2 regions of the Devosia salina genome follow, and region 1 is predicted to be linked to the other one. Evidence: predicted binding sites of a transcription regulator. Region 1 holds the regulator's gene; the other holds the start of a gene.
What was found. The regulator LexA, encoded in region 1, represses DNA repair genes until DNA is damaged. The targets are predictions, from matches to a motif close to TGTTCNNNNTGTGTTCNG.

Region 1 (14,597 bases):
CCGAACCGGTCGACCAGCCGGGCGCGGATGGCATCATGCATCTGCCCGATCTCGTCCAGGGTGGGGGTGCGGCCGGTACCAATGGCCCAGACCGGCTCATAGGCGACGGTCACTTCGTGGTGTTCCGCAGCGTCCGGAATGGAGGCCGCCAGCTGTTCGGCAACCACCGATTCCGCTTCGCCGGCATCGCGCTGCGCTTCGGTTTCGCCAATGCAGATGATCGGCTTGAGGCCAGAGCCGATCGCAGCTTCCGCCTTGGCGCGGACTTTTTCGCTGCTCTCTCCATGGTCGGTCCGACGCTCGGAATGGCCCACGATCACGTATTGGGCTCCGGCATCGGCCAGCATGGCAGCGGAAATGTCACCGGTATGGGCACCATGCGGTTCCTGGTGGCAATCCTGGCCGCCGGCGATGATGCCACTCGATGCGCCTTGTGCCGCCACGGCGGCCAGCAGGGTTGCGGGCGGACAGACGACAACCAGCGCGCGCGGCGCCTCTCCGGTGGTCAGCAAGCGCGCCAGTTCACTCAGCTCATCCAGGGAGTGGGTGAGCCCATTCATCTTCCAGTTTCCTGCGATCAGCGGTGAGATGGTCGTCAATCTTGCTACTCCTGCCTCTTGCGCCGAGAGGGGCTTTGCCCTAACCCCGGCTGTCGTATTTGTCTTAGTAGTCCGCCCCTGCCGCTCGGGTAAAGGGTCGGACCCGAAACTGGAACGCTTCAGATGCTCGATGGTTTGCGTGGTTTTGCAAAATCCTGGCCGGGAAAGATCATGGGAGCGTTCCTCCTGGTCGGCATAGCCGGGTTCGGCATCAATAATGTGATCATCGATCTGGGCAGCAATACCGTTGCGCGCGTGGGCGACGAGGAGATCAATTCCCGCGAATTCCTGCGCGCCTACCAGAACCAGGCCGAGCGAGTCTCCCAGCAATTGGGCTCCGTGCCGACCGCCAGCCAGGCCGAGGCCATGGGCATTCCGACGGCCGTCCTGCTCGGCCTGTCGGAGGGCGCGACGCTGGACGGGCTGGCCGATCAGTTCGGGCTGGGCGTGTCCGATGCCAGGCTCGCCCAGATGCTGCGCGAGGACCCATCCTTCCACGGGACGCTGGGGACCTTCGAACCGGGTATCTTCACCCAGGTGCTGCAGCGCGCCGGCTGGACCGAGGCCGAGTATTTCGAGGCCCGTGCCGACGAGGCGCGGCGCAACCAGCTGACCAGCGCCCTGATCGCCGACACCGAAATGCCCGATGTGGCCGCCGGGCTGATCAACGACTACGCCACCGCCACCCGCACCATCGACTATATCACCCTGGGCGAGACCAGCGTCGAGGCGCCCGCAGCGCCGACCGAGGAAGAGCTGGCGGCGTACCTTGAAGAGCACCAGACCGAGTTCCGCACGGTGGAAACCCGCAAGGTCAAGCTGCTCGATCTGTCCCTGCCCTCCCTGGCCGCGACCAAGACCGTCTCCGAAGACGCCATCGCCGCCGAATACGAGAAGACCAAGGCTTCGCTGACGACGCCCGAGCGCCGCACCATCGAGCAGGTGTCGCTGGCGACGCCCGAATTGCAGGCCCAGTTCGAGGCCGGCCTTGCCGCCGGGACCGATTTCGGCACGCTGATCGCCGATGCCGGCCTGACCCCATCCAGCCTCGGGACACTGACGCAGGCGGAGATTACCGATACCCGCCTGGCCGATGCCGCCTTCGGTCTTGAGGAAGGCGGTTACGCCATCATCGAAGGCATTGGCGGCAAGCGCGCCGTGCATGTCGTCGAGATCGAGGCGTCCCGCGAACCGACGCTGGAGGAAGCGCGTGCCGACATTGTCGAGCGCCTGTCGCAGGCCGAGGCGCGCAATGACATCAACGAGATCCTCGACCAGATCGAGGAGCTGCGGGCCGCCTTCCAGCCGATCGAGCAGATCGCGGACCGGTTCGGGCTGCCCGTCTATGAACTGACCGTCACCAGTGGCGGAACCGAGCTGTCGGCCCTCCCCAATCTGGACGCGGCCAACTATCCGCGCGTGGCCCAGGCCATCTTTGCCGCCGAGCAGGACAAGCTGATCCCGTCCATTCCGCTCTCGGGCAATGCGCATCTCTGGTTCGACCTCGAGGCGATCGAGCCGGCCCGCGACCAGACGCTCGAGGAAGTGCGGGACGAGGTGGTGGCCGCGATCACCGCGGAGCGCGTGAATGATGCGCTGCTGGCCAAGGCCGAGGACATCGTGACCCGTCTCGAGGCCGGTCGAAACCTTGCCGATATCGGCATGGAGCTTTCCACCTTTCCGCAGCTGAGCGCGCCCTTTACCCGATTTGGCTCGGAAGACGGGCTGATCGACAGCACCTTGGCTTCGGCCGCGTTCGCGGGCGGTCCGGACCATGCCGGTTCGGTCGTCAATGAGACCGGTGAGGTCGTGGTGTTCCAGGTGGTCAACACAACCGCGCCGACCGAGCCGCTCGATGCCGCGACCCGCAGCAGCCTCGACACCGAGACCCGCGCCGGCCTCTATTCCGAATTCGTCGCCGCATTGCGCGACGATGCGGGCCTGCGGATCAACCAGCAGGTTCTCAACCAGCTGCTCGTGCAAAATTACGGCCAGTAACGGCGCAACTCTCCAACGGAACCAGACCAAAATGGGCGACGACTACTCCAAGACCTTTGCCGCTCAATACGATGCCGGAAAGTCTGGACTCGTCTGGCGTCGCATCGTGGCGGACCTGGAGACCCCGATTGGCACCTATCTCAAGCTGGCGGCTGGTCGCACCCATTCGTTCCTGCTCGAAAGCGTGCAGGACGGAACCACCCGCGGCCGCTATTCGATCATCGGCCTGTTGCCGGACCTGATCCTCAAGGTCGAGGACGGCAAGGCCGCGATCAATCGCAGTGCCCAGACCGCCCCCGAAGCCTTCGAGCCCATGGACGACATGCCGCTCGATGCGCTGCGCAAGCTCGTGGCCGAAAGCCAGATCGACATGCCGGCGGGCCTGCCCCCGCAATCGGCCGGCATCTATGGCTATCTCGGCTATGAGATGGTCCGCTACATGGAAGTGCTGCCCAACGCCAATCCGGATGATCTGAAAACCCCGGAAGCGGTGCTGATGCGCCCCTCGCTCCTGGCCATCTTCGATACGGTCAAGGACGAGCTCTATCTCACGGCGCCCATCTATGTGCGCAAGGGTGTCTCGGCGGCCCAGGCGCTGGCCGCGGCCGAAAGCCGGATCGATGACGCGATTGCCCGCCTGTCGCGGGCCCTGCCGACCACCCCTGCCCTGCCCGACCTCGATTCCATCGCGGTCACCAGCAACACCTCGAAGGACGAGTATTTCGAGATGGTGGCCCGGGCCAAGGACTATATCGGCGCCGGCGATATCTTTCAGGTGGTGCTGAGCCAGCGTTTTTCGGCCGACTTCACGCTCCCGCCAACCGCTCTCTATCGGGCGCTGCGGCGCACCAACCCGTCGCCCTATATGTATTTCCTCGATTTCGGCAGCTTCGCGGTGGCCGGTTCGAGCCCGGAAATCCTGGTGCGGGTGCAGGATGGCGAGGTCACCATTCGCCCCATTGCGGGCACCCGCAAGCGCGGCGCCACGCCCACGCGTGATCAGGAGCTGGCGGCCGAACTGTTGAGCGACCCCAAGGAATTGTCCGAGCATCTGATGCTGCTCGATCTGGGGCGCAATGATGTGGGCCGCGTGGCGAAGATCGGGACGGTCAAGGTCACCGACAAGTTCTTCCTCGAATACTATTCCCACGTCATGCACATCGTCTCCAATGTGGTGGGCGAGCTCGATCCGCAATATGATTTCGTCGACGCCCTGTCGGCTGGTTTTCCGGCTGGCACGGTGTCGGGGGCTCCCAAGGTGCGGGCCATGGAGATCATCGACGAACTCGAAAAGTCGCGGCGCGGCATCTATGGCGGCTGTGTGGGCTATTTCGGTGCCGACGGCACCATGGATACCTGCATCGTGCTGCGCACCGGCATCGTCAAGGACGGTAAGCTTTACGTTCAGGCGGGCGCCGGCATCGTAGCCGACAGCAAGCCCGAGCTCGAGCAGCTCGAATGCGAGAACAAGGCCCGCGCCCTTTTCAGCGCCGCCGAGGAAGCGCTACGCTATGCCGGCGAAGCGGGAGTGGGGCAGTGAATTCTATCGCGGATATCAGTGTGCGTGGCGGCATCACCCCACCCTCATTCCCTCCCCATCAAGGGGAGGGAGGCGCAGGGCCGAGGCGCTGGTGTCCATCGTCTCCCTCCCCCTTGTGGGCTTTGACCCGACCCGGAGGGACAATCTCTCCGGTGGAGAGATTGAAGGGGAGAAGGATCAAGGGTGGGGGTAATCCTGCAACGCTCTCGATGCATCGATGGCAAAGCTGGTTCTGAACGGCGCCACCAGAACCACTCCCAGAGGACAGGCCAATGACCAAGACCCTCGTCATCGATAATTACGACAGCTTCACCTACAACCTCGTCCATTTCCTGGGCGAGCTTGGCGCCGACATCACCGTCAGGCGTAACGACAAGATTACGCTTGAAGAAATCGCCGCCATGGCCCCGGACGCCATCGTGCTGTCTCCCGGCCCGTGCACGCCCAATGAGGCCGGTATTTGCCTGGCCGTCATCAACCGCTTCAAGTCGACCATTCCCATGTTGGGTGTGTGCCTTGGCCATCAGGCCATGGGCCAGGCACTGGGCGGCGACGTGGTGCGGGCGCCGAGCCTCTTCCACGGCAAGACCAGCAAGATCCACCATACCGGCAAGGGCATCTTCCGCGGCCTCAACAACGACTTCGAGGCGACGCGCTACCACTCCCTGATCGTCAAGGCTGACACCCTGCCCGACGAGCTGGAAGTCACGGCCACCACCGATGACGGCCTGATCATGGGCATGCAGCACAAGAGCCTGCCCCTGCATGGCGTGCAGTTCCATCCCGAGAGCATCGCCTCGGAGAATGGACACGCCCTCTTGCAGAATTTCCTCGACATTGCCCGCGACTTCAACGGAAAGAAGGCTGCGTGATGGACCTCAAGACCGCCCTTCACAAGATTGCCGAAGGCAAAGACCTGACCGGCGAGGAAATGCGCGGCGCCATGCGCGTGATCATGGCCGGCGAGGCGACGCAGGCGCAGATCGGCGCCTTCCTCATGGGCATGCGCCTCAAGGGTGAAACGGTCGGCGAGATTGCCGCCGCCGTCTCCATCCTGCGCGAGCAGATGGTGCCCGTTTCGGCGCCCGAGGATGCCATCGACATTGTCGGCACCGGCGGCGACGGCGTGGGCAGCCTCAATATCTCCACGGCCACGGCGCTGGTCGTCGCGGCGGCCGGCGTGCCGGTCGCCAAGCATGGCAACAAGGCGCTGTCGTCGCGCTCCGGCTCTTCGCAGGCGCTCGAGGCTCTGGGCGTCAAGCTGGACCTCACGCCCGAGCAGATCGGCAACACCATTGCCGAGGCCAATATCGGCTTCATGTTTGCGCCGCACCACCATCCCGCCATGCGCCATGTCGGGCCGGCGCGGGCCGAAATGGGGGTGCGCACCCTGTTCAACCTCCTGGGCCCGCAGTCCAATCCGGCCGGCGTCCGCCGCTATCTGCTGGGCGTCTACGACCAGGAATGGGTCGAGCCGGTCGCCGCGGCCCTCCTCGCCAATCGCGCCATCAAGGCCTGGGTGGTCCATTCGAGCGAAGGGCTGGACGAGCTCTCGACGTCCGGCCCCAATTTCGTGGCACAGATCGCCAATGGTGATCTGAGGAGCTTCGAATTGCATCCCGAACAGGTCGGCCTGAAACTGACCGATCCGAAGGAGCTGCTGGGCGGCGAACCGGCGGAGAACGCGGCGGCCATCATGGCCCTGTTCGAGGGCGCTCCCGGCGCCTATAGGGATACGGTGCTGCTCAATGCTGCCGCTGCCCTCCTGGTCGCCGACAAGGTCGAGACCATCGAGGAGGGTATCGCCCTGGCGCGCGACACCGTCGACACCGGCAAGGCGAAGGAAACCCTGGCGCGCCTCGTCGCCGTATCCAACAGGCAGGCATGACCATGAGTGATATTCTCAAGCAGATCGAATCCTACAAGCGCGAAGAAATCGCTGCGGCCAAATCGATGCGCCCCTGGGCCGAAGTCGTGGCCGAGGCGCATGACCAGCCCCCGCCGCGCGGCTTTCTCAAGGCCATCAAGGACAAGCGCGCCAAGGGGCAATATGCTCTGATCGCCGAGGTCAAGAAGGCCAGTCCCTCAAAGGGGCTGATCCGCCCCGATTTCAATCCGGCCGAGATTGCCCGCGCATATGAAACCGCCGGGGCCGCCTGCCTCTCCGTGCTGACCGACCGGCCGAGCTTCCAGGGTTCGCCCAGCTATCTCATCGAGGCGCGTGCCGCCACGCGGCTCCCGGTGTTGCGCAAGGATTTCCTGTTCGAAACCTATCAGGTGGCCGAGGCCCGCTCCTGGGGGGCCGATTGCATCCTGATCATCCTGGCGGCCGTTGGCGACGATGTTGCCCGCTACCTGCTCGATGCCGCCGAGGAATGGGGCATGGATGCGCTGGTGGAAGTGCACGACCAGCTCGAACTCGATCGCGCCCTGGCGCTCGATGCCAAATTCATCGGCGTCAACAACCGCAATCTGCGCACCTTCGAGACGACGCTGGAGACCACAGTCAACCTTGCGGCCGGGGTTCCGGACAGTGTCCTGCTGGTCAGCGAGAGCGGCATCATGACCCATGAGCACGTAAAGATGCTCGACGAGCGCTGCAATGTCGGCACTTTCCTTGTCGGGGAAAGCCTGATGCGGCAGGACGATGTGGTTGCCGCCACCCGCTCCCTGCTGATGGGCGCGCCGGAAACCGTGCGCTGATGGCGGGCGGTCTCACCCATCTCAACGAAAAGGGCGAAGCCCATATCGTTGATATCGGTGACAAGGCCGTTACGCGTCGCCGGGCCGTGGCGCAGGCGCGCCTGAGCGGCGAGGCCGGAACCATCGCCACCATTCTGGGCGGCGGTCTCAAGAAGGGCGATGCCCTGGCCGTGGCGCGCATCGCCGGCATAATGGCCGCCAAGAAGACTTCGGAACTCATCCCGCTCTGCCACCCGATCCCGCTGACCAAGGTCGGCGTCCAGATCGAAGGCGACAGCGCGACGTCCATTCTCATCCTCGCCACCGCCGAGACAACGGGCCAGACTGGCGTCGAGATGGAGGCCCTGACCGCCGCGTCCACGGCGGCACTGACCCTCTACGACATGGCCAAGGCCATCGACCGCGCCATGGTGATTTCCGACCTCTGTCTCGTCGAAAAGTCAGGCGGCAAGTCGGGCGACTTCCGGCGCGAAGCATGAGCCTCTTGCCGGTCGATGAGGCGCTGAAGGCCATTCTGGCGCATATCCCGCCCGTCACGGTCGAAACGGTCACTCTGGCCGAAGCCGCTGGACGGGTTCTCGCCGAACCCCTTATTGCCCACCACGACCAGCCTCCGTTCAATGCCAGCGCCATGGATGGCTACGCCATGCGCGCCGTCGATGTCAGTGATGGCGCTTGGCTCGACGTCATCGGGACGTCCCAGGCCGGTGCCGCTTACCCCGGCGCGCTCGGGCCGGGCCAGGCCGTGCGCATCTTCACCGGTGCGCCAGTGCCGGAGGGCGCCGACACCGTCATCATGCAGGAAGAGGCGGTGCGCGAAGGGCAGAGGGTCCGCTTCACCGCCGCTGCCCGGCCCGGCCACAGCATCCGGCCCAAGGGTAACGACTTTGCAACGGGACAGGTCCTCGTCGCGGCCGGCACTCGACTGACGCCCATGCAGATCGCCGTAGCCGCGGCCGCCAATGCCGGAACGCTGGCCGTTGCGAAACGCCCACGCATCGGCCTTGTCGCCACGGGCGATGAACTGGTCCTGCCAGGCAATCCGCTCGGTCCTGACCAGATCGTGGCGTCCAACAGCTACGGCCTTGCGGCCATGCTGGCGCCCTATGCCGACACCGTCACCGACCATGGCATCGTCCCGGACGATGTCGCCCAGCTCAGGGCACAGCTATCGACCGCCTTTGCGGCGGAACCCGATATTCTCATCACGACCGGCGGTGCCTCTGTCGGTGAGCATGACCTCGTTCAGGATGTCCTCAAGGACCTTGGTGTCACGCTCGCGTTCTGGCGCATCAACATGCGGCCGGGAAAACCACTGATGTTCGGGACGCGCGGACGGACCCTCGTCTTCGGCCTGCCCGGCAATCCGGTTTCGGCCATGCTCACGGCCCTTGTCTTCATCAAGCCGGCCCTGAGGGCCTGGCTGGGCCATGCCGAACCACAGCCCTGGCGCCTGAAGCTGGCCGCGCCCACCCCGGCCAATACCGCCCGACGCCATTTCATGCGCGCGCGGCTGGTTCATGGCGCCGATGGCATGCTGGCCGATCCCATCAGCCAGACCGATAGCGGCCACACCTCGTCCCTCGCCGAAGCCGGCCTCCTGATCGTTCAGCCCGAGCATGATCCGGGCCAGCCGGCCGGCGCCATGGTCGATGCCATGCCCATCAACGCCTTCTGATTCTGACATTTTGTTCAGCACCCGTTCATTAACGGACTCCTGGACCCAAGGCATTGCAGAACATAAATGGAACATGTATGGTCGTTCCGTCTATGTTCCGATTCTGGGGTTGTGGGGCCAATGCTGACACGCAAACAACACGAGCTGCTGATGTTCATCCACGAAAGGATGAAGGAGAGCGGCATTCCCCCAAGCTTCGACGAAATGAAGGATGCCCTTGATCTGGCATCGAAATCCGGCATTCACCGGCTGATCACGGCGCTGGAGGAGCGCGGCTTCATCCGCCGCCTGCCCAACCGGGCCCGGGCGCTCGAAGTGGTCAAGCTCCCCGATTCGATGAACCCCTCGCTGGGTGGCCGCAAGGCGCGCTTCGAGCCGGCGGTCATCGAAGGCAATCTGGGCAAGGTCGCCTCCCCCCCGTCACGAAATAGTGGTGGCGGATCAGATGATTACGCCCGACCGGTCTCCATCCCCGTCATGGGCCGCATCGCCGCCGGCACGCCCATCGAAGCCATCCAGACCCATTCGCACACCATTGCCGTGCCGCCCGAAATGTTGGGCGCAGGCGAGCACTATGCCCTTGAAGTACGTGGTGATTCCATGATCGAGGCCGGCATCTTCGATGGTGACACCGTGCTCATCAAGAAGCAGGAACACGCTTCAACCGGCGAAATCATCGTGGCCCTGGTCGACGACGAGGAAGCCACCCTCAAGCGCCTGCGCCGCAAGGGTGATACGGTCGCGCTCGAAGCGGCCAACCCCGCTTACGAAACCCGCATCTTCCCGCCCGACCGGGTCAAGGTGCAGGGGCGTCTGGTGGGGCTGCTGCGGAAGTATTGAGAGTTCTTTCGCCCAAATGATAAGGCCCGCCAGATTGGCGGGCCTTCGTTTTATTCTTGTCCAGCAATGCCTTAGTGGTTGTCGCGCGGTACGCCTTCGGTCTGGGCGATGCGCTGGTACTTTTCCGCAGGTTTGAGGATGGCGCCGTCGCCAAGCTGCCCGACAATGCCGCGCTGGATTTCCTGCCAGGGCGTCTGGTGCTTGGGGAACTTGTAGCCGCCCTCGGCTTCCAGCGCGGCCCGACGGGTGGCGATCTCCTCGTCAGAGATGAGGATATTGGCCTCGCCCTTGTTGAGGTCGATACGCACGCGGTCGCCGGTCTTGAGGATGGCGAGATTGCCCCCTGCGGCCGCTTCCGGTGAGGCGTTGAGGATCGAGGGCGAACCCGAGGTACCGGACTGGCGGCCGTCGCCGATGCAGGCCAGTGACGATATACCCTTCTTGATCAGATAGGCCGGCGGCCGCATGTTCACGACCTCGGCCGCGCCCGGATAGCCGATGGGGCCTGCGCCACGCATGAACAGAAGCGTGTGCTCGTCGATTTCGAGAGAGGGGTCGTCGATGCGGTGGTGATAGTCCTCGGGACCATCGAACACCACTGCCTTGCCCTCGAACATGCCCGGATGGGCCGGGTCGGACAGATAGCGCTCGCGGAACTCGGGCGAAATCACGCTGGTCTTCATGATGGCGTTGTCGAAGAGATTGCCGCGCAGCACCAGGAAACCGGCCTCGGCCTTGAGCGGGTTGTCGAAGTGGCGGATGACCTTGTCGTCCTCGATGGGCGTCTTGGCGCAGTTCTCGCCAATGGTCTTACCGTTGACGGTCGGGGCGCCCTCATGAATGAGGCCCTTCTTCATCAGTTCGTTGACCACGGCCGGCACGCCGCCAGCATGATAGTAATCCTCGCCCAGATACTCGCCGGCGGGCTGCAAATTGACCAGCAGCGGCACCTTGTGCCCGTGTTGCTGCCACTCGTCGATATTGAGCTCGACGCCAATGTGGCGCGCTATGGCGTTGATATGGATGGGAGCATTGGTCGAGCCGCCAATGGCGGAATTGACCACAATGGCGTTGAGGAAATTCTCCTTGGTCAGGATGTCCGAGGGCTTCAAATCCTCATGCACCATCTCCACTGCCCGCTTGCCGGTGCGGTAGGCCATTTCCTGGCGATCACGGTAGGGCGCGGGAATCGCGGCGGAGCCCGGCAGCTGCATGCCGAGGGCCTCAGCCAGCGAATTCATGGTCGAGGCCGTGCCCATGGTGTTGCAGTAGCCCGTCGATGGCGCAGATGAGGCGACCAGCTCGATGAATTTGGGGTAATCGATCTCGCCGGCAGCCAGCATCTGCCGCGCCTTCCACACAATGGTGCCAGAGCCAGTACGCTCGCCCTTGTGCCAGCCGTTGAGCATGGGTCCGACCGAGAGCGCGATTGCCGGGATATTGACCGTGGCGGCACCCATCAGCATGGCCGGGGTGGTCTTGTCGCAACCAATGGTCAGCACTACGCCATCCAGCGGGTAGCCGTAGAGCACTTCCACGAGTCCAAGATAAGCAAGGTTTCGGTCAAGTCCGGCCGTGGGGCGCTTGCCAGTCTCCTGGATGGGGTGCACAGGGAACTCAATGGCGATGCCGCCCGCCTCGCGAATGCCTTCGCGCACGCGTTCGGCCAGCACCATGTGATGCCGGTTGCAGGGGCTGAGATCGGACCCCGTCTGGGCGATTCCGATGATCGGCTTGCCCGACTGCAGCTCTTCGCGCGACACGCCGAAATTCATGTAGCGCTCAAGGTAGAGTGCGGTCATGTCGGGATTGTCGGGATTGTCGAACCACGCGCGCGAGCGGAGTTTGCGGCCGCCGGCGCCGCCTTTGTCTGCAGTCATCTTGCCTGTTCCTTGCTGATCCGCCAGGGCGCGGATGTGAGGGCCTTGGTGGGGCTGTTCTAGCACGCCGGGCCGCGCTGTGAATGGGCTGGCGGTAAAAAATCATACAAATCAGTTCATGGCGCTTGCAATGCGGTGCAAATCTGGCGGAAAAGCTGACGCGGCTTACCCTGCGACGGGTGCGCGGCGGTGCCCTGCGCTATTGATGCGCCCAACAGGAATCGGTCTGGCCAGCAACAAGGCGCCGCATTAGGGTCGCGCCGCGCAGCAGGTGGAGCCGGGAGCGAGGACGAACGTGACTGAATCGATTGCATGGGTAGCCGTGGACTGGGGTACCTCCAATCTGCGGGCCTGGGGCATGTCCGAGATGGGCGCAGTCCTTGCGTCCGCAGCCTCGGACAAGGGAATGGGCAAGCTGTCGCCCCAGGAGTTTCCCACAGCCTTGGGCGACGTGTTGGCGCAGCTTTCGCCCTCCGCCGGGCGCAGGATCGAGGTGGTGGTGTGCGGCATGGCCGGGGCACGCCAGGGCTGGCTCGAAGCGCCTTATCTGGAGGCGCCCACCGATCTGGGCACCTTGGGGCGCGGCGCGGTTCACCCGCAAGTGCCGGATGGCAACGTCATCGTCTCCATCTTGCCCGGGGTCTGCCAGCGGGTCGGCGGCGAGAATGTGATGCGCGGAGAGGAGACCCAGCTTCTCGGTCTCGCTTCGGTGGTGCCCGACTATGCCGGGCTCGTCTGCATGCCCGGCACACACTCGAAGTGGGCGCGGCTCGAAGGCACGAGGATCGTCGGCTTCACCACGGCCATGACCGGGGAGCTATTCGAGTTGCTCAAGACCCATTCGGTGCTGCGGCACTCGCTCAATGGCGTCCTTGATGGTCCCGGGCGAGACGATGGCTTCCAGGCAGGCGCCAGGGATGGCCTCGACAATCCAGCAGATCTGTTGGGGCAGTTGTTCCGTGTGCGGGCCGCCGCCTTGCTCTCGGGGCGTAGCCCGGACTGGTGCGCCGGCTATCTCTCCGGCCTGTTGATTGGCACCGAGATCGCTGCGAACCGTAACCAGATCGGCACCGATCCAATTCCACTCATCGGATCGTCCGCACTCTGCGCGCTTTATGCCCGCGTGCTCGCCATGACCGGCGCCACCGGCCGCATCGTTGATTCCACCGAAGTCGTGCTCGCCGGTCTCAAGGCCGCCCGCGCTTCGATTGCCTGAGGACCTGCCAGTGTCACACCGTCATATCATCGCCATTCTGCGCGGCATCACACCGGAGGAGGCCGTTCCGGTCTGCACGGCCTTGGTAGAAGCCGGCATCACCCTTATCGAAGTGCCGCTCAATTCGCCCAACGCTGTTGACAGCATCGGGCGCGCCGCATCAGCCCTGTCCGGTCGGGCGGAGATTGGCGCGGGCACGGTGCTATCGCCCGAGGATGTGCGCGCGGTAGCCGGTGCAGGTGGCACGTTTATCGTGTCGCCCGACACCAATCCGGCGGTGATCGCCGAAACGGTCGGCCTGGGACTCAAATCCTATCCGGGTGTCTTCTCGCCCACAGACGCCTTTGCCGCCATTCGCGCCGGCGCGACCGGTCTCAAGTTCTTTCCGGCAGAGGTGCTCGGAGCCAAGGGCATCAAGGCGATGAAGGCAGTGCTGCCGCCTCAGCTGCCGGTCTATGCCGTAGGCGGAGCCAATCCGGACAATTTCCACGAGTTCTTCGCCGTCGGCTGCACTGGCTTTGGCCTCGGAACATACATCTTCAAGCCGGGCATGGGCGTCGCTGAAATTGCCGATCGCGCTCGACTGGCCGTTGCCTCGTATGACCGTGGAGCGGCAAAATGACCGGGACGGCGAAGCTCCTGATTGACAGCCAGTGCGCCCTTGGCGAAGGACCGTTCTGGCATGCTGGGCGCGCGCAATTGTTCTGGTTCGACATCAACAACCAGACCCTGTTCGCGGCAAGCGCGGAGGGCACGCTTCAGGATCAATGGCATTTCGACGAGATTGTCGCTGCCGCCGCCATCGTCGATGATTCGACCCTGGCGCTCGCTACCGAAACAGGCCTCAAGCGGTTCGATCTCGGCACCGGCGCAATCACCCCGATTGCCGATATCGAGAGCGACGTCCCCGCCAATCGCACCAATGACAGCCGCGTGCACCCATCCGGGGCGTTCTGGATCGGCACCATGGTCAAGGACGAGGGGCCCAAGGACGGCGCAGTCTACCACTATCGCGCCGGCAAGCTGACCCGGATCATCAGCGAAGTGGCCATTCCAAACGCCACCTGCTTCTCGCCGGATGGCCGCACCGCATACTGGACCGACACGCCGGACCAGAAGATTCTCAAATGCGCGGTGGATCCTCAGACCGGCCTGCCCTTGGGCGCGTGGGAACTGTTCGCGGATGTCTCCGAGCATCGCGGCTATCCCGACGGTGCGGTCGTCGACAGCGAGGGCTATCTGTGGAATGCGCGCTGGGGTGGATCCTGCGTCATTCGCTACGCACCCGATGGGACAATCGACCGGATCATTGAGGTACCGGTCAGCCAGGTCACCTGCCCGGCCTTTGGCGGCAAGGACCTCAAGCGCTTGTTCCTGACGACCGCCAACAAGAACCTGTCGCCCGAGCAACTGGCGACGGAAAAGGTTGCCGGCGGCGTCTTCTATATCGACCTCGACATTGCCGGCCTGCCCGAAGCCAAGATCGAGCTCTGAGACCACACATGACCAACCCGGCCTTAGGCGTCTGCTACTATCCCGAACACTGGCCCGAGGCGATGTGGGAGGCGGATGCGGCCCGCATGGCCGAGCTCGGCATCCGCGTCGTGCGCATTGGCGAGTTTGCCTGGTCGCGGCTGGAGCCGACCCCGAGCGATGTTCGACTCGACTGGATGATCCGGGCGATGGACGTGCTCGGTCGCCACGACCTTCAGGTGATCGTCGGCACGCCGACCGCCACGCCACCGCGCTGGATGGTCGACAAGCATCCGGACATGCTGGCCGTCGATGCCCAGGGGCACCGCAAGGGCTTCGGCTCGCGCCGCCACTATGACTTTTCGCATCTAGGCTATCGCGCCGAAGCGGCCCGGATAACCCAGATCCTTGCCGACGCGCTTGGCGATCATCCGGCCCTTGGCGGCTGGCAGACCGACAATGAATATGGCTGCCACGGTACCACCTATTCCTATTCTCCAGCGGCGCGGGACGGGTTCCGCCTCTGGCTCAGGAACAGATACGGCACGATCGGTGCCCTCAATGCTGCCTGGGGCACCGTCTTCTGGTCCATGGAGTACAACAGTTTCGAGCAGATCGATCTGCCGAACCTGCTGGTCTGCGACGCTGCGCCTGCCCATGAACTGGATTT
Region 2 (14,597 bases), 1.9 Mb from region 1:
GGACCTGACGCGCTCGGCCTTCATCAATGGCGATATTTCCACCGTCATGAGCCCGCGCGGCGTCATCACCTGGGCGGAAAATGCCGTCATCTTCGGCGGCGATATCGGCTTTGCCTTCCGCCTGACCTTCCTCAACAAGTGCGACGAGCTCGAACGCCCGGTAGTGGCCGAGTTCTACCAGCGCGTGTTCGGCGAAGACCTGCCGGAAAGCTCCGCCAACCTGGCGGTGATGGCCTAACTCGCAAGGCCCCCTCACCCGCCGCTGCGCGGCGACCTCTCCCCCAAAGGGAGAGGTGAAGTGGGCACCGAGCGCGCCACAACGTTACCTCTCCCCCTGGGGGAGAGGTCGGCCCAACGGGCCGGGTGAGGGGGCCTTATCCTTCTCCGGCCAGAAGCGAATTGACGACCATGGCACAACCACCGCGCAGCAAGCCCAACAAGCCCGACCAGACCCAGGCCTTCAAATCGGCCATGGGTGCGACGGTGCGCGCCATCGGGGGCAAGGCCGACCTGGAGGTGAGCTTCACCGCGGACCGGCCCCTGCTCACCTCGGACAAGGCCCGGTTGGCCAATCTGCCGCGCCTGCCGACCAAGCGCGACATCGCCATTGCCCGCGGCCAGGGCGATGCCATGGCCATGCGGCTCGCCAGCCACGATCCGGAAACGCATCGCAAGCGCTCGCCCATGGACCCGCAGGCGCGCGCCGCCTTTGATGCGCTGGAACAGGCGCGCGTCGAATCGCTGGGCTGCATCCGCATGCCGGGCATGACCGGCAATATCCATGAAATGCTGGAAGACCGGCTGTTCCGCGCCAATTTCGCCGAAGTGGACGACAAGGGCGACGCCCCGCTGGCCGAAGCGCTGGGACTGATCCTGCGGGAGAAGCTGGCCGGGGTCGACGTGCCGCCTTCTGGCCATGCGCTGGTCGATCTGTGGCGCGGCGAAATCGAAGCCAAGGCAGGCACCTCGCTCGAAGGCCTGCTCGAGGCCTATGAGAGCCAGGAGGATTTCTCCAAGGCGGCCCGCAAGGTGCTGCGCGATCTCAATCTCATTGCCGAAAGCGACATGGAGGATCCCTCCGAGAGCGACGAGGATGCCGCCGAGGACAACCAGCCTGAACAGGCCCAGGGGTCGGACGAGGCACCCGAGCAGGGCGACGGCGAAAACGAGCAGGCCGATTCGGACGAGGACCAGCAGGCCGGCGAAAGCGAAGACACCGGCGATGTCGAAGGCATGGAGGCCGACATGGCCGATGCCGACGAGGATGCCGAGGCCGAGGCGGGCGAGGATGCGCCGATGCCCCCGCCCGCCAAGGATGGCGGCGAGCGCTTATCCAACCAGTTCAACTACAAGGTGTTCACGCAGAAATATGACGAGATCGTCAAGGCGGCCGAGCTGTGCCCGCCCGACGAGCTCGACCAGTTGCGTGCCCTGCTCGACAAGCAGCTCGAAAACCTCGCGGGTGCCGTGGCACGGCTGGCCAACAAGCTGCAGCGGCGCCTGATGGCCAAGCAGAACCGCAGCTGGCAGTTCGATCTCGAAGAGGGCCTGCTCGATACGGCCCGTCTCACCCGCGTGGTCACCGATCCGCTGCAGGCGCTCAGCTTCAAGGTCGAGAACGACACCGACTTCCGCGACACGGTCGTGACCCTTCTGATCGACAATTCCGGCTCGATGCGCGGCCGCCCGATCACCATTGCGGCGATCTGCGGAGACATTCTCGCGCGCACGCTGGAGCGTTGCGGCGTCAAGGTCGAAATCCTGGGCTTCACCACCCGCGCCTGGAAGGGCGGCAAGAGCCGCGAGGCCTGGCTCGAAGCCAATCGCCCGGCCAATCCCGGTCGCGTCAATGACATTCGCCATATCATTTACAAGGCCGCCGACGAGCCCTGGCGCCATGCGCGGCGCAATCTGGGCCTCATGATGCGCGAGGGCCTGCTCAAGGAAAATATCGATGGCGAGGCGCTCGAATGGGCGCGCAAGCGGTTGATGGCCCGCCCCGAGCAGCGCCGCATCATGATGGTGATTTCCGATGGCGCGCCGGTCGACGACTCGACGCAGTCGGTCAATGCCGGCAATTACCTCGAGGCCCATCTGCGGCAGGTGATCGAAGATATCGAGACCCGCTCGCCCATCCAGCTCGTGGCCGTGGGCATCGGTCACGACGTGACCCGCTATTATCGCCGCGCGGTGACGCTGCTGGATGCCGAGGAACTGGCGGGGGCGCTGACAGACGAACTGGCGGCGCTGTTCGACGAGGAAATGCCGGCCCAGAGCCGAAGGCGGGCCCGGGGATGATGGTGCGGTCTGCCCTTGCCGCCGCCCTGCTGCTCCTGGCTTCTCCAGCCGGGGCGGTGGAGGCGACGGTGAGCGCCGCGCCGGTGACCCGGTTCAAGGGGGCCGAACTCGACCAGCCGGTCGAAGGGCTGATCTTTCGTGGCGGATTGACGCTGCAGAGTCCCGACGACACCTTTGGCGGCCTGTCGAGCCTTGCCCAGACGGGGCCGGACCAGCGCGTCACTTTCATTTCCGACCGCGGCAATTTCATCGCCGGGCAACTGGCCTATGACCAGTCGGACCGGCTCTTTGGTTTCATCGGCGTCACCATAGAGCCGATGCGCAATTCCGGCGGCGAGGTGCTGCCGCGCCAATATGCCAAGGATGCGGAGGGCGCCGACACGATCTGGCGCAATGGCGAACCCGCGGCCATCCGAGTGAGCTTCGAACACCTGACGCGCGTCGCCGATTTCGCCATCAGCGACGGCAAGCCCGCAGGGGCGGCGCGCGAGATCGGCATACCGCAATGGCTGAGCGATCTGCGGACCAATGGTTCACTGGAAGCCGCCTGCGTGGCGCCGCCGGCCTCGCCCATCGCGGGATCGACCCTGCTGCTCACCGAGGAGGCGCTGGATGAAAACGGCAATCACCGCGGCGAATTGCTCGGGGCCCGGGACAAGGGGCCGATCGGCTATGTCAACAGCCCCATCGTCAACCCGACCGACTGCAAGTTCCTGCCCAATGGTGACCTGCTGGTGCTCGAGCGGGGCGTGTCGCTCTTCGCCTTCGTGATGAACCTGCGGCGCGTGCCGGCGGCAGAAGTGCGGCCCGGCAATCTGATGCAAGGGCAATTGCTGCTCTCGGCCCAGGGCGGCGAGATCGACAACATGGAAAGCCTGCTGGTGCACCGGACGCCGGGTGGCGAGACCCGCATCCTCATCGGTTCGGACAATAACTTCAATGACTGGCAGCGCACCCTGCTGCTCGAGTTCGCGCTGCCCGAATAATTCTTGACCGGCGTCAACCCGCCCCCGCCCGCTTCGTGCAGCAATGACACATTCGGGAGGTGGTGCCATGCCGCATTTCGTTCACATCGATATTGCCGCGGACGATCCGCAGCGCGCGGCCCAGTTCTATGCGGAGGTATTTGACTGGCCGATCATCAAGCTCGATGGACCCATACCCTATTGGCTGCTCGGCACCGGACAGGATGGTACGGGGATCGGTGGCGGCATTGCCCAGCGCGACAGGCCCTGGCAATCCATGACACCGACCATCGAGGTGCCCTCGGCCGATGACTACGCCAGGAAGATCACCGAGCGCGGTGGCAGCATCATCGTGCCAAAAACCGCCATGCCTGGCGTGGGCGACCTCATCACCTGCAAGGATCCGGAGGGCAATGTCTTCTCCATCCTGGAGCCGGCCGCAGACAATGCCTTCATGCCGCCGCGGGGCTCCTGAAGGCAAAACACCGGCCCACGAATGGACCGGTGCCAGCAATCATCGCGATTGGCGTTTCAGGCCAGGGCGCCGAGCGGCGGCAGGGGCTTGAGCTTGCCCATCAGCGCGCGATAGGGCGCCAGCAGCAGCAGGGCGGCCAGGAACTTGACCAGGAAGTCGCCACAGGCCAGCGAGAACCAGAGCGGCACTTCGGGGCCGACGCCCAGCCAGGGGGCGGGGAAGCCCAGCGAACCGTCCTCGAGGCCGAACAGGGCATCGATGCCCGCCAGGGCCGGGGCGAAGGCGATCGTAAAGAAGATCGTGGTGTCGAGCACCGAGCCGAACAGTGAGCCGGCCAGTGGCGGCAGGAACCAGGCCTTGGCCGCACGCAGGCGCGAGAAGATGGTGATGTCGAGCAATTGCCCGATCACGAAAGCGGCGGCCGAGGCCACGGCGATGCGCTGGGTGGTGGCCGAGCCGCCCTCGGGGTTCCAGGGCAACGGGTGGTAGCTGAGATAGAACGAGCATCCAAGGCCGACCAGGAAGCCGACCAGCACCACGAGCCGCGCCTTTTGCGGGCCGTCATAGCGGTTGGTCAGGTCGGTGACCAGGAAAGCGAAGGGGAAGGTGAAGGCGCCCCAGGTCAACAGATCGGCCAGGTTGACCGGACCGAGCTGGAACTGGAAGGGGTAGAGCACCAGGATATTGGACGCGGCGACGACCACGACCATGGCGGCCACGGCCGCGAGGAAACGAGACAGCATCTGACTGCACTTTCTGTGTGACCGCTGACCGGCAACAGACCGGGGCGGGGTTTGATATCGGGCTGAGATAGCATCTCACCCCTTCTGCGTCACCCTCGGATGGCCTCGAGGGCGCCACGGCGCATTTGTTGCACCGCCAAAACAAAACCGCGTGGCAGTTGCCCACCACGCGGTCGAAAATCTATCGGAAGATCGATCAGGCGGCGAGGGCCGCGCGGATTTCCTTCTTGAGGCCCAGGGCCAGCGGGGACAGGTCGGCGTCATCCTGCTTGAGGAGGAACGCGTCCAGGCCACCGCGATGCTCGACGGTGCGCAGGGCCGAAGTGGTGATGCGCAGCTTGACCGGACGGCTCAGCGCGTCCGAGATCAGGGTGACGTTCACCAGATTGGGGAGGAAACGGCGGCGGGTGCGGTTGAGGGCGTGCGAAACATTGTTGCCCATCATAACGCCCTTGCCGGTCAGTTCGCAGCGACGTGCCATTGGTCTAGATCCTGTTTGTGTAAAGGTCCTCACGTGGCGGGAAGTCCGCAACGGGCCTCATTTGTCATGAAATCTCGCGGCTCTTTAGAGAAAAGCCCCTCTCGCGTCAAGCCAAAGGCCGATTCAAACGCGTGCGAGCGCCTTGCTTCGGCCCCGAGGGGGCGTCACTTTGGGGATATTCCGTGATTCGTCCCGCGCAGCCGGCTTCGCGCGCGAGACCCTGCAGCCGAGAAGACGACCGTGATCCGCACTGCCCTAGTCCTGCTTGCCGCGCTTGCCCCGCTTACCCTGGAGACGGCGCAGGCGGCGCCCGTGGATGCGCGGGCCAGCTATGTCGTCACCGTGGGCGGCATCAATGTGGCCCTGGTCGATATCGACCTGACCGACGATGGCGCGCGCTACGGGCTCGACCTGTCGGCGCGGGTCGCCGGGCTCGGCAGCGTGGTGGCCAGTGGCACGGCGACGGCCGCGGCCTCGGGGTCCTCGGCTGGCTCGAGCCTGCAGTCGCAAAGCTTCAAGCTGGAGACGCGCGCCAATGGCGAAGTCTTCTCGGCCAATGTCGGCTACCAGAACCGCAATGTCAGCGCCTTCCAGGTCGAGCCGCCGGTTCTCGACAGCTATGATCGGGTGCCGCTGGAGCGCGCGCAACTGACCGGGGTGGGTGATTTTCTCTCCGCCTTCGTGCTCAAGGGCGGCGCGCTGGATCGCCACCTGTGCGACCGTACGCTCAAGATCTTCACCGGCGTCGAGCGCTTCAATATCCGTCTCGACTTTCTCGACAATGACGAGGCCACTTCGCCACGCACCGGCTATCAGGGACCGCTGGTGGCCTGCTCGCTCAAGTACCAGCCGATCTCGGGGCATTTCGAGAGTTCGGAGATGACGAGCTATCTCGCCGAGACCAGCCGCATGATCCTGTGGTACGCGCCCCTGGGAGAGACCGGCTATTTCATTCCCTATCGCGTCAATATCGGCACCTCGATGGGCGATCTCTCCATGGTGCTGACCCGCGCCGACAGCTGAGGCGCTGTCCCGGTTTCGGACGGTCAAAGCGTTTTTTGACAATTTTGCGGGGCCATGGCCCCCGGAACGCGCCGCCTGCCGGTTAACGGACGGGCGGCATTTGCACTTTGTTCCGGTAAGACGGCGGCAGGAAAGCGGCTCGGAGCGCCCAAATTAACCCCATCTTCACAGCGGTGAACGGGAATTTGCCTGTATCTGCAACATCTTGGATGCGCTGGTGGGGTGAGGCCGCCCGGGCCACCACATCTGGTAGAGAACAAAGCCGCATTCGTGATTCTCGCCCGATTCAGTCCCTGTTCGTTCCGGGTTTGGTTCGAAGGTTAAGCAGGGACACGAAGTCGGGCGGATAGTGTGCCGGAATGGGGCAGCTAGAGCGTTTCGAGGCTTTCTATGCGCGCCGCGTTATCGAGCCTGAAGGCCTGGCGCAGGACGGCCGGGCTGCCCGGGAACGTGCCCGATACCTCAAAGGTCACCACGGTGCGCCTGTCGTGCGTCTCGGCACCGAGGATGCGATAGCGGGGGCGGTAACGTTGCTCGACCGATCGGAGCCAGTGGCCGATTTCAGTCGGCCCCCGATAGGTGTGGCCTTCATCCGTCACGGTGGCGGCCGGCGCAAATATCGTGGCTGCGTCGACATTGCCTCTGCGCTCGAAATAACGAGCGAGCGGCTGGGGGAGGGTGAAGGGAGAAAGGTCCGTCATCGCGACTGTCCTCGGGATTGAAACTGGCCCGATGGTGCACCCGCGCGATGACAGGCTCTGTCAGTGGCCGCTGTCCCATCCCGGCACGTCAACGCAGTTTTTCCTCAAGACACGCAGGAAAACATCAGGACTCCTCGGTGTGACGCGGTGAAGACAGAAAAAATATCAGAAAAACATGGGTTTACGTCTTATTCAGGTTTGGCCCATTCCGCCGGAAATTAACCCCATGGCAACCAGTCTGAACGGTTCCGGGCCGCAAAGCGCCGCCGGGATGGTCTGTTTCGGCGCCCAGTGTCCGGCCTTGTATAGAATCGGCAGTCCCGCCCCCCACATCTAGCCGTGAACAAACCGGGATTCAGTGAGTCGCGCCGATTCGGTTCTGTTTCGTTCCTCCTTCGTTCCGGCCGTTAAGTCCTGTGGCCCTGGCAGGGCGGAACTGTCCTTTGACGGGACAAGCGCGCAATGCCTCTCGCAAGCGGCGCAGTGACACCCTAAATAGGGGGCGATGAGCTTTTTTCCCTCCCAGTCGGTCAAGGCGATCCTTGGGCCGACCAATACCGGCAAGACCTATTATGCCATCGAGCGCATGCTGGCCCATCCCACCGGGATGATCGGCCTGCCGCTGCGTCTTCTGGCGCGCGAGGTCTATACAAGGGTGGTCGAGCGGGTGGGCGAGCAGGCCGTGGCGCTGGTCACCGGCGAAGAGCGCATCGTGTCGGCCAAGCCGCGCTACTGGGTGGCAACGGTCGAAGCCATGCCCATGGATATCCATGTCGATTGCGTGGCGGTGGACGAAATCCAGACCGCGATCGATTTCGACCGCGGTCATGTGTTTACCGACCGCATCCTGAAGGCGCGCGGGCTGCAGGAAACCTTGCTCCTGGGCTCGGCTACCATGGCCGGGGTGGTGCGCAAGCTGGTGCCGCAGGCCGAGATCATCGACCGGCCGCGCTTTTCCCAGCTCACCTATGCGGGGTCGAAGAAACTGTCGCGGCAGCCGGCCCGCTCGGCCATCGTCGCCTTCTCGGCCCGCCAGGTCTATGCCATTGCCGAATTGATCCGGCGCGAGCGCGGCGGGGCGGCGGTGGTGATGGGGGCCCTCAGCCCGCGCACCCGCAATGCCCAGGTCGAGCTCTACCAGAATGGCGATGTGGACTTTCTCGTGGCCACCGATGCCATCGGCATGGGGCTTAATCTGGACATCCACCATGTCGCCTTTGCCGACGACACCAAGTTCGATGGCCACCAGAGCCGGCCGCTGACGCCGTCCGAACTGGGCCAGATCGCCGGGCGCGCCGGGCGGCACCGCCACAATGGCACTTTTGGGGTCACGGGCGGCACGGAAGGGTTCGACGAAGAACTGGTGGTTGCCCTCGAAACCCATGACTTCGAGCCGGTCAAGGTCGTGCAGTGGCGCAATTCCAACCTCAATTTCGGCTCCATCGAGGGGCTGCGCCATTCCCTGGAGCTGGCGCCGCAGGATCGCACGCTGACCCGCGTGCCGATTGCGACCGACCAGCAGGCGCTGGAATTTCTGGCGCGAAATGAGGCCGGCGCGCTGGCGCGCGGTCACGATGCGGTCAAACTGCTCTGGGAATGTTGCCAGATTCCCGACTATCAGGGGATTTCACCGGCGGCTCATGGCGAGATCGTCACCCGTATTTATTCCGATTTGAGGCGAATTGGAGCGGTCAAGGCAGACTGGATTGCCGAGCAGGTCCGGTTTTGCGACAATGCAGAAGGTGACATCGATACACTCAGTAATCGGATCAAGCAGATCCGGACCTGGACCTTTGTCGCCAACCGCAAAAACTGGCTTGAAGACCCCACCTATTGGCGCGAAAAGACGCGAGACATTGAGGACCGCCTGAGTGACGCTCTGCACGAGCGGCTCACCCAGCGCTTCGTGGACCGGCGCACCAGTGTGTTGCTCCGCCATCTGAAAGACAAACGTATGGTATCTCCCGAAATTACCGAGCGCGGCGAAGTGCGGCTGGAAGGCCATCTCATCGGCACGCTCGAAGGCTTCCGCTTCACCCTGGCCCGCAATGATGGCGAAATGGACGCCAAGGGATTGCGCGGCGCAGCCGACTCGGTGGTGGCCCCGGAGATACACCATCGTGCCGAGAGATTGGCCGGTTCGCCAAATGAAGAATTCGTGTTGGCAACCGACGGGCGCCTGCGCTGGCGCGGCGAGATCGTGGCCGAGCTGGCCGAAGGCGACAGCCTCTATCGCCCGCGAATCATCATGCTGGCCGACGAGACGCTGACCGGCCCGGATCTGGAAAAGGTCCAGGACCGCCTCTCGCTCTGGCTGCGCCATCACATCAATACCGTGCTCGAACAGGTCATGGCGCTCGAGGCGCCGGCCGATCTCGAGGGCACGGCGCGCGGCCTGGCCTACCAGCTGTTCGAGCATATCGGGCTTCTGCCACGCAACGCCGTGGCCGACGAGGTCAAGGGGCTCGACCAGGATGTGCGCGGCAAGCTGAGAAAGCTCGGCATCAAGTTTGGCGCCTATCACATCTACCTGCCGCTTTCGTTGAAGCCGGCTCCGCGCGAACTGGCGCTGATCCTTTATGCGCTCAAGCATGGCGGCGTGCGCCAGCCGGGCGTCACCGACATTCCCCATATCGTGCTTTCGGGCCGCACCTCCTTTGTCGTGGACCCTGAGGTCGATACGCGGCTTTACGAAATTGCCGGCTTCAAGGTCGCGGGCAGCCGGGCCGTGCGCGTCGATATTCTCGAGCGCCTGGCCGACATCATCCGCCCGCTGATCGCGCTCGATGCCTCTCGTCCCTATGCCGGTGACCTTCCGGCCGGCGCCGCCGAGGGCAATGGCTTCCGCGTCACCGTGGAGATGACCAGCCTCCTCGGTTGCTCGGGCGATGATTTCGCCTCCATCCTCTCCTCGCTGGGCTATCGCGTGCGCCGCACGCCCAAGGCCCCGGCGCCGGTGGTGCCGGCCGAGGCTTCCGAGGAAAGCGAGGCCCTCGAACAGTCTCTGGAGGCGGCGCCTGCCAGTGTCGAGCCGGTCGATGAAGCCGCTGCCGCGAGTGAAACGGTCGGCGAAAGTGCTGTCTCTGAAGGCGTGGTGCCCGATGCGGCGCCAGCCGAGGCCGCGGCGACGGAACCGGCCGAGCCGGAATTCGACGAGGTCTGGTTCCCCGGCGGGCGACGCCACAATGACAATAATCACCGCGGGCGGCAACCACGCCGCGGCGAGGGCGATGCCGAGGGCCAGCAGGGCCGCCGCAACGACCGGCCGCGCCACAATGGCAAGGGTCCCCGGCGCGGCGATGGCGAAGAACGCACCCATGGCGGCAAGCCCGGGCATGGCAAGGGGCGCCCGGACAAGGCGGATCGCGGCGAACGTCATGACCGTCGGCCGCCGCGCGAGGAGCGCAAGCCGGTGTTCGATCCGGACAGCCCCTTTGCGGCCCTCGCCGCCCTGCGCGGCAAGTCGGAATAGAATTGGCCGGGGCGGTCGAGACACCGATCCGCAAGGAGCGGCTCGACCGGTTCCTGTTCTTTTCGCGCGCCGTCAAGTCGCGCACGCTGGCGCAGAAAATCATCGAAAGCGGCGCGGTTCGCGTCAATTCCGAGAAGACGGAGCGTACCGATTTCAAGGTCGGCGCAGGCGATGTGCTGACCATGTCGCTGCACAACCGCATCGTGGTCTGGCGCATCCTTGATTGCGGCACGCGGCGCGGGCCGGCCAGCGAAGCGCAGGGGCTCTACGAGGACATGTCACCGCCGCCGGTGCCGCGCGCGGAGCTGTCGCCCTATGATGCCGCGATCGCGCAAAGACCGTCCGGAGCGGGGCGTCCAACCAAGAAAGAGCGGCGGGATACCGACCGATTGCGTGGTGAAGACGAGGATTAGGCAAGTCTTCCGGTCGGGCGGCAGACTGCGCCAAACCGTCCCTCGTGACGGCCTTGCGAGGAAGCGGAAAACGGTTTAGCACCGGACCCGTTGAGACAGGCGGGTTGACCTGCACCCAAGGGTCCGTCCGCACTTAGATGGGATCGCCTCCTAGATGACCTATATCGTCACCGACAATTGCATCGCCTGCAAATATACCGACTGCGTGGAAGTGTGTCCGGTGGACTGCTTCTATGAAGGCGAGAACATGCTGGTGATCCATCCGGACGAGTGCATCGATTGTGGCGTGTGCGAGCCCGAATGCCCCGCCGAAGCCATCAAGCCCGATACCGAAAGCGGGCTGGACGAATGGCTTGAGCTCAACCGCAAATTCTCCGCCTCCTGGCCGAACCTGACCGAGCGGCGCGACCCCTTGCCCGAGGCAAAAGAGCGTGATGGCGAGGACGGCAAGCTGGCCAAATACTTCACTGAGGCGCCCGGCGAGGGCGACTAGGCCCGGCGCCCTGGCGGGCCCGAGACGTTTTTGCAAGCCGCGACAAGGCTTTGTCACGTTCTGGACATATCAGGCTGCCCGGTGGGCGGCCGATTGGTGCTGCCTGATTCGTAACTTTTGATTCTGCTGAAAAATTGTGCTATGGTGTCACCATATGCAGTTGAGCCCATCACCCAGCCCGTGCCGCAAGGCACGATTTTTTTGACACCAGACAGAGTGGATGCATGCCGTTCCGGAAAAGCGGACCCGGGGCGACATGGGGTTTGACTGTGCTTAAGCGCCCGGGTCGGGCGCCAAACGAGTAGGAATGGCCGGTCCTTGCCGCAAGGAACCAGCCATTTGGGGCGTCAACAAGGAGTTCCAGCATATGGTAGCCAAGAAGCAGCAGCAGCGGCTCGGGTTCAAGACGGGTGAGCATGTCGTTTACCCGGCCCATGGCGTCGGCATGATCGTCGCCATCGAAGAGCAGGAAGTCGCTGGCCTGACCTTGGAGCTGTTCGTGATCAGCTTCGAGCAGGACAAGCTGACCCTTCGCGTGCCTGTCGCCAAGGTCAAGTCCGTCGGCATGCGCAAGCTGGCCGAAGACGATGAAGTCAAGAAGGCGCTCGATACCGTCACCGGCCGTGCCCGCGTCAAGCGCACCATGTGGTCGCGCCGCGCCCAGGAATATGAAGCCAAGATCAATTCGGGCGATCTGATCGCGATTTCCGAGGTGGTCCGCGACCTCTACCGCTCCGAGGAACAGCCCGAGCAGTCCTATTCGGAACGCCAGCTGTTCGAGCAGGCCATGGACCGCATGAGCCGCGAGATCGGCGCGGTGCGCAAGCTGACCCTCACCGAAGCGGTGCAGCTGATCGAAAAGCAGCTTGCCAAGAGCCCGAAGCGCACCAAGGCCGATGCGGCCGAAGCCGAAAGCGACGAAGAGGCGGCATAAGCCGTTCCTTCCGATTGATGATGAAAAGGCCGGTGGCGACACCGGCCTTTTTCACGTCCGGACTGTCTTGCAGGCTTCACGCTTCGGGTTCACAAGATGCCGCCGCCGGAGCCCCTCATGTCCAATTATGTGTTTCTCGCCATCGCCATCATCGCCGAGGTGATTGCCACCAGCGCCCTCAAGGCATCGCAGAGCTTCACGCAAGTACTGCCGTCGATTCTGGTGATCGTGGGCTATGGCGTGGCCTTCTATTGCCTGTCGCTGACGCTCAGGACCATTCCGGTCGGCATCGCCTATGCCATCTGGTCGGGCGCCGGCATCGTGCTTGTCTCGCTGATCGGCTTTGCTCTTTATGGCCAGAGGCTCGATGCCTGGGCCATTGTCGGCATTGGGCTGATCATTGCCGGGGTGATGGTCATCAACCTTCTGTCGAAGTCGGCGGTGCACTGAGCCGATAGGCTCCAGAGGCGAAAGCCGCAATCGCCGCTGCGACCGCCTCGGCGCGATCCAGTCCGCCTGCGTCGAGCGCATGGCGCTCATAATCGCCCAAATCGGCGAATTCGGCGTGCAGGGAACGGACCACAATGGGGTCGGTGAGGCTGTCGCCACCGCGCTCCTCGCAGCGCGACACCGCCTCATCGGCTGAGGTACGCAGCACCACATAGTGGAGCGGCAGGCCGAGTGTCCGGAAGGCCGGCAGGGCCCAGGGCCGGATGACGCCATCGAGCACCACGAAATAGCCGTTGCGGGCATAGGTGCCGGCCACGCCCGCGGCAATCTCCATGACCATCTGGTTCTGGCTGTGCGACTGGGGCAGCCAGGGGTCGATCTTGCCGGTCTTGATATAGCCCCAGAAATCGTCGGAATGCAGATGCACCTTGGGCAGGCCCGGCAGATGCGCCAGCGCCTCGGCGGTGGTGGTCTTGCCAGAGCCGGGATGGCCCGACAGGATCAGGATATGGCCGGCGAATGGATCGAGGCGCGCGCCAGTCATTCGGTCACGCGCAAGGGTTCGTAGGACACCATGACGTGCTCGGCAAAGGCCGGCCGCCGGACGAGGGCGGCATAGTAGCGTTCGATCGCCGGCCATGCGGGACGGGCGATGTCGATGTCGAAATAGCGATAGAGCACATGGCCGAACTGGATATCGGCCAGGGTGAAGTCATCGCCCGCCAGATATTCACGGTCGGCCAATTGCCCTTCGGCAATTTTCAGCAGGCACGCCAGTCTGGCCAGCGCCTCGGCGATGGCCCGCGGGTCTTGTTGCGATGGCGCGGTGCGCACGACCTGCCAGAAGACCGGGCCGGTAAAGCCCAGGGCGACATTGAGCTTGGCCCATTCGGCCCATTTGTCCACTCGCGCCCGACGGGCGGGATCGGTCGGCCAGAAGCTGTCCGGGCCATAGCGGGCGGCCAGATAGCGCAGGATGGCGCCGGTCTCCCAGATCGGTTCATCATCGCCATCCTGGAGTACCGGAACCAGCCCGTTGGGGTTCATGGCGAGAAATTCGGGCGTGTCATTGCCGCCATGGACATGGCCAATGTCGTGACGCAGGTGGGCAAGGCCCAGCTCGCCGACACACCACATCAGCGCCTGCACATTGGACGAGGTCCTCCGGCCCCAAATGGTCAGCGTCATGGTGTCGATCCGCCCAGCACATCCTTCATGCTGACCGTGGCACTGCCAGGGCGCAGCGGCTTTTGCTGGCTTTCATGCGGCACCCAGCCGGCCAGCCAGATGATCTCCAGCGTGGCCCGCACGCGGCCATCGGGGTCACTGTCGCGGCTGGCATAGGCCTCGGCTGCGGCGGCGAGCAGGCTGCGCGTGGCGAAGCGGCGCGGCCGGTCGGCGAGTGGGTTGGAGGCCCCCAGCGCCTTCAGTTCCGCCATCAGTGCGAAGGGCGTACCATAGCGGACGCGATGGGTTTCCACGTCGGCGACGGGGAGGGCGAAGCCTGCCCGTTGCAGCAGGGCGCCGGCATCGCGCACCTGCGCCATGGGGGCAATGCGCGCCGAAGCGCCGCCAGAAACGGCAAGGTCGGCCGCCAGGAAAGCCTCGCGCAATTCGGTCAGGGTTTCCCCGCCGAGGAACGCGGCCAGCAGCAGCCCGTCCGGCTTCAACGCCCGACGCAGGCGCGCCAGATGGCCCGGCACGTCATTGACCACCTGCAGGTGCAGGAGCGAAACGATCAGGTCCTGTTCGCCTTCGGGTAGAGCCGGATACTCCTCGCCCGCAAAGGCCTCTATGCGCACCGCGCTCACCGGGCCATTGGCGGTCACCAGGGTCTGCGGCAGTGTGCCGGCGTCCGGACCGATCAGCACGGCGCGGGCAAAGTCGCGCTTATAGGTGCTAAGGCGATCGGCGAGGTCCTCGAGCACCAGATCGCGCACGAAATTGTCGGGGCCGCTGCGGCGGGCGCGGTTGCGGGCGATCTGCTCGGCGTCGAACAGGCGGGGCGGTGTGGTCATCAAAGAGGCTTTCGCCGGCGCCGGGGCTTTCGCCCGGCGGAGATCATGGGCAATATTGCTCTTATGGAGAGCGGGGAAGGGGAAGTCAAAGACATCGGCCTTATCACCCTGCTGGGGCGCGGGTTGACCGG

Region 2: the regulator LexA is predicted to act here: its motif matches at 7,072-7,089, upstream of K1X15_RS17735 (helicase-related protein).

Annotation. Positions count from the first base shown of each region.
Region 1 is NZ_CP080590.1:1,701,654-1,716,250, reverse strand. Features, by position in the region: gene tpiA (triose-phosphate isomerase) at 1-599, opposite strand, end outside; gene K1X15_RS08185 (peptidylprolyl isomerase) at 723-2,597, shown strand; gene trpE (anthranilate synthase component I) at 2,629-4,137, shown strand; gene K1X15_RS08175 (anthranilate synthase component II) at 4,410-5,009, shown strand; gene trpD (anthranilate phosphoribosyltransferase) at 5,009-6,025, shown strand; gene trpC (indole-3-glycerol phosphate synthase TrpC) at 6,028-6,840, shown strand; gene moaC (cyclic pyranopterin monophosphate synthase MoaC) at 6,840-7,319, shown strand; gene K1X15_RS08155 (molybdopterin molybdotransferase MoeA) at 7,316-8,518, shown strand; gene lexA (transcriptional repressor LexA) at 8,639-9,358, shown strand; gene K1X15_RS08145 (IlvD/Edd family dehydratase) at 9,430-11,238, opposite strand; gene K1X15_RS08140 (2-dehydro-3-deoxygalactonokinase) at 11,534-12,454, shown strand; gene K1X15_RS08135 (2-dehydro-3-deoxy-6-phosphogalactonate aldolase) at 12,465-13,076, shown strand; gene K1X15_RS08130 (SMP-30/gluconolactonase/LRE family protein) at 13,073-13,948, shown strand; gene K1X15_RS08125 (beta-galactosidase) at 13,957-14,597, shown strand, end outside.
Region 2 is NZ_CP080590.1:3,611,255-3,625,851, reverse strand. Features, by position in the region: gene cobS (cobaltochelatase subunit CobS) at 1-238, shown strand, start outside; gene cobT (cobaltochelatase subunit CobT) at 409-2,298, shown strand; gene K1X15_RS17765 (esterase-like activity of phytase family protein) at 2,295-3,284, shown strand; gene K1X15_RS17760 (VOC family protein) at 3,352-3,738, shown strand; gene K1X15_RS17755 (queuosine precursor transporter) at 3,795-4,481, opposite strand; gene rpmB (50S ribosomal protein L28) at 4,678-4,962, opposite strand; gene K1X15_RS17745 (DUF3108 domain-containing protein) at 5,203-5,985, shown strand; gene K1X15_RS17740 (nuclear transport factor 2 family protein) at 6,354-6,686, opposite strand; gene K1X15_RS17735 (helicase-related protein) at 7,192-10,158, shown strand; gene K1X15_RS17730 (RNA-binding S4 domain-containing protein) at 10,161-10,571, shown strand; gene fdxA (ferredoxin FdxA) at 10,726-11,064, shown strand; gene K1X15_RS17720 (CarD family transcriptional regulator) at 11,432-11,998, shown strand; gene K1X15_RS17715 (DMT family transporter) at 12,116-12,448, shown strand; gene K1X15_RS17710 (AAA family ATPase) at 12,417-12,992, opposite strand; gene K1X15_RS17705 (glutathione S-transferase family protein) at 12,989-13,636, opposite strand; gene K1X15_RS17700 (methyltransferase domain-containing protein) at 13,633-14,466, opposite strand; gene K1X15_RS17695 (ComF family protein) at 14,512-14,597, shown strand, end outside.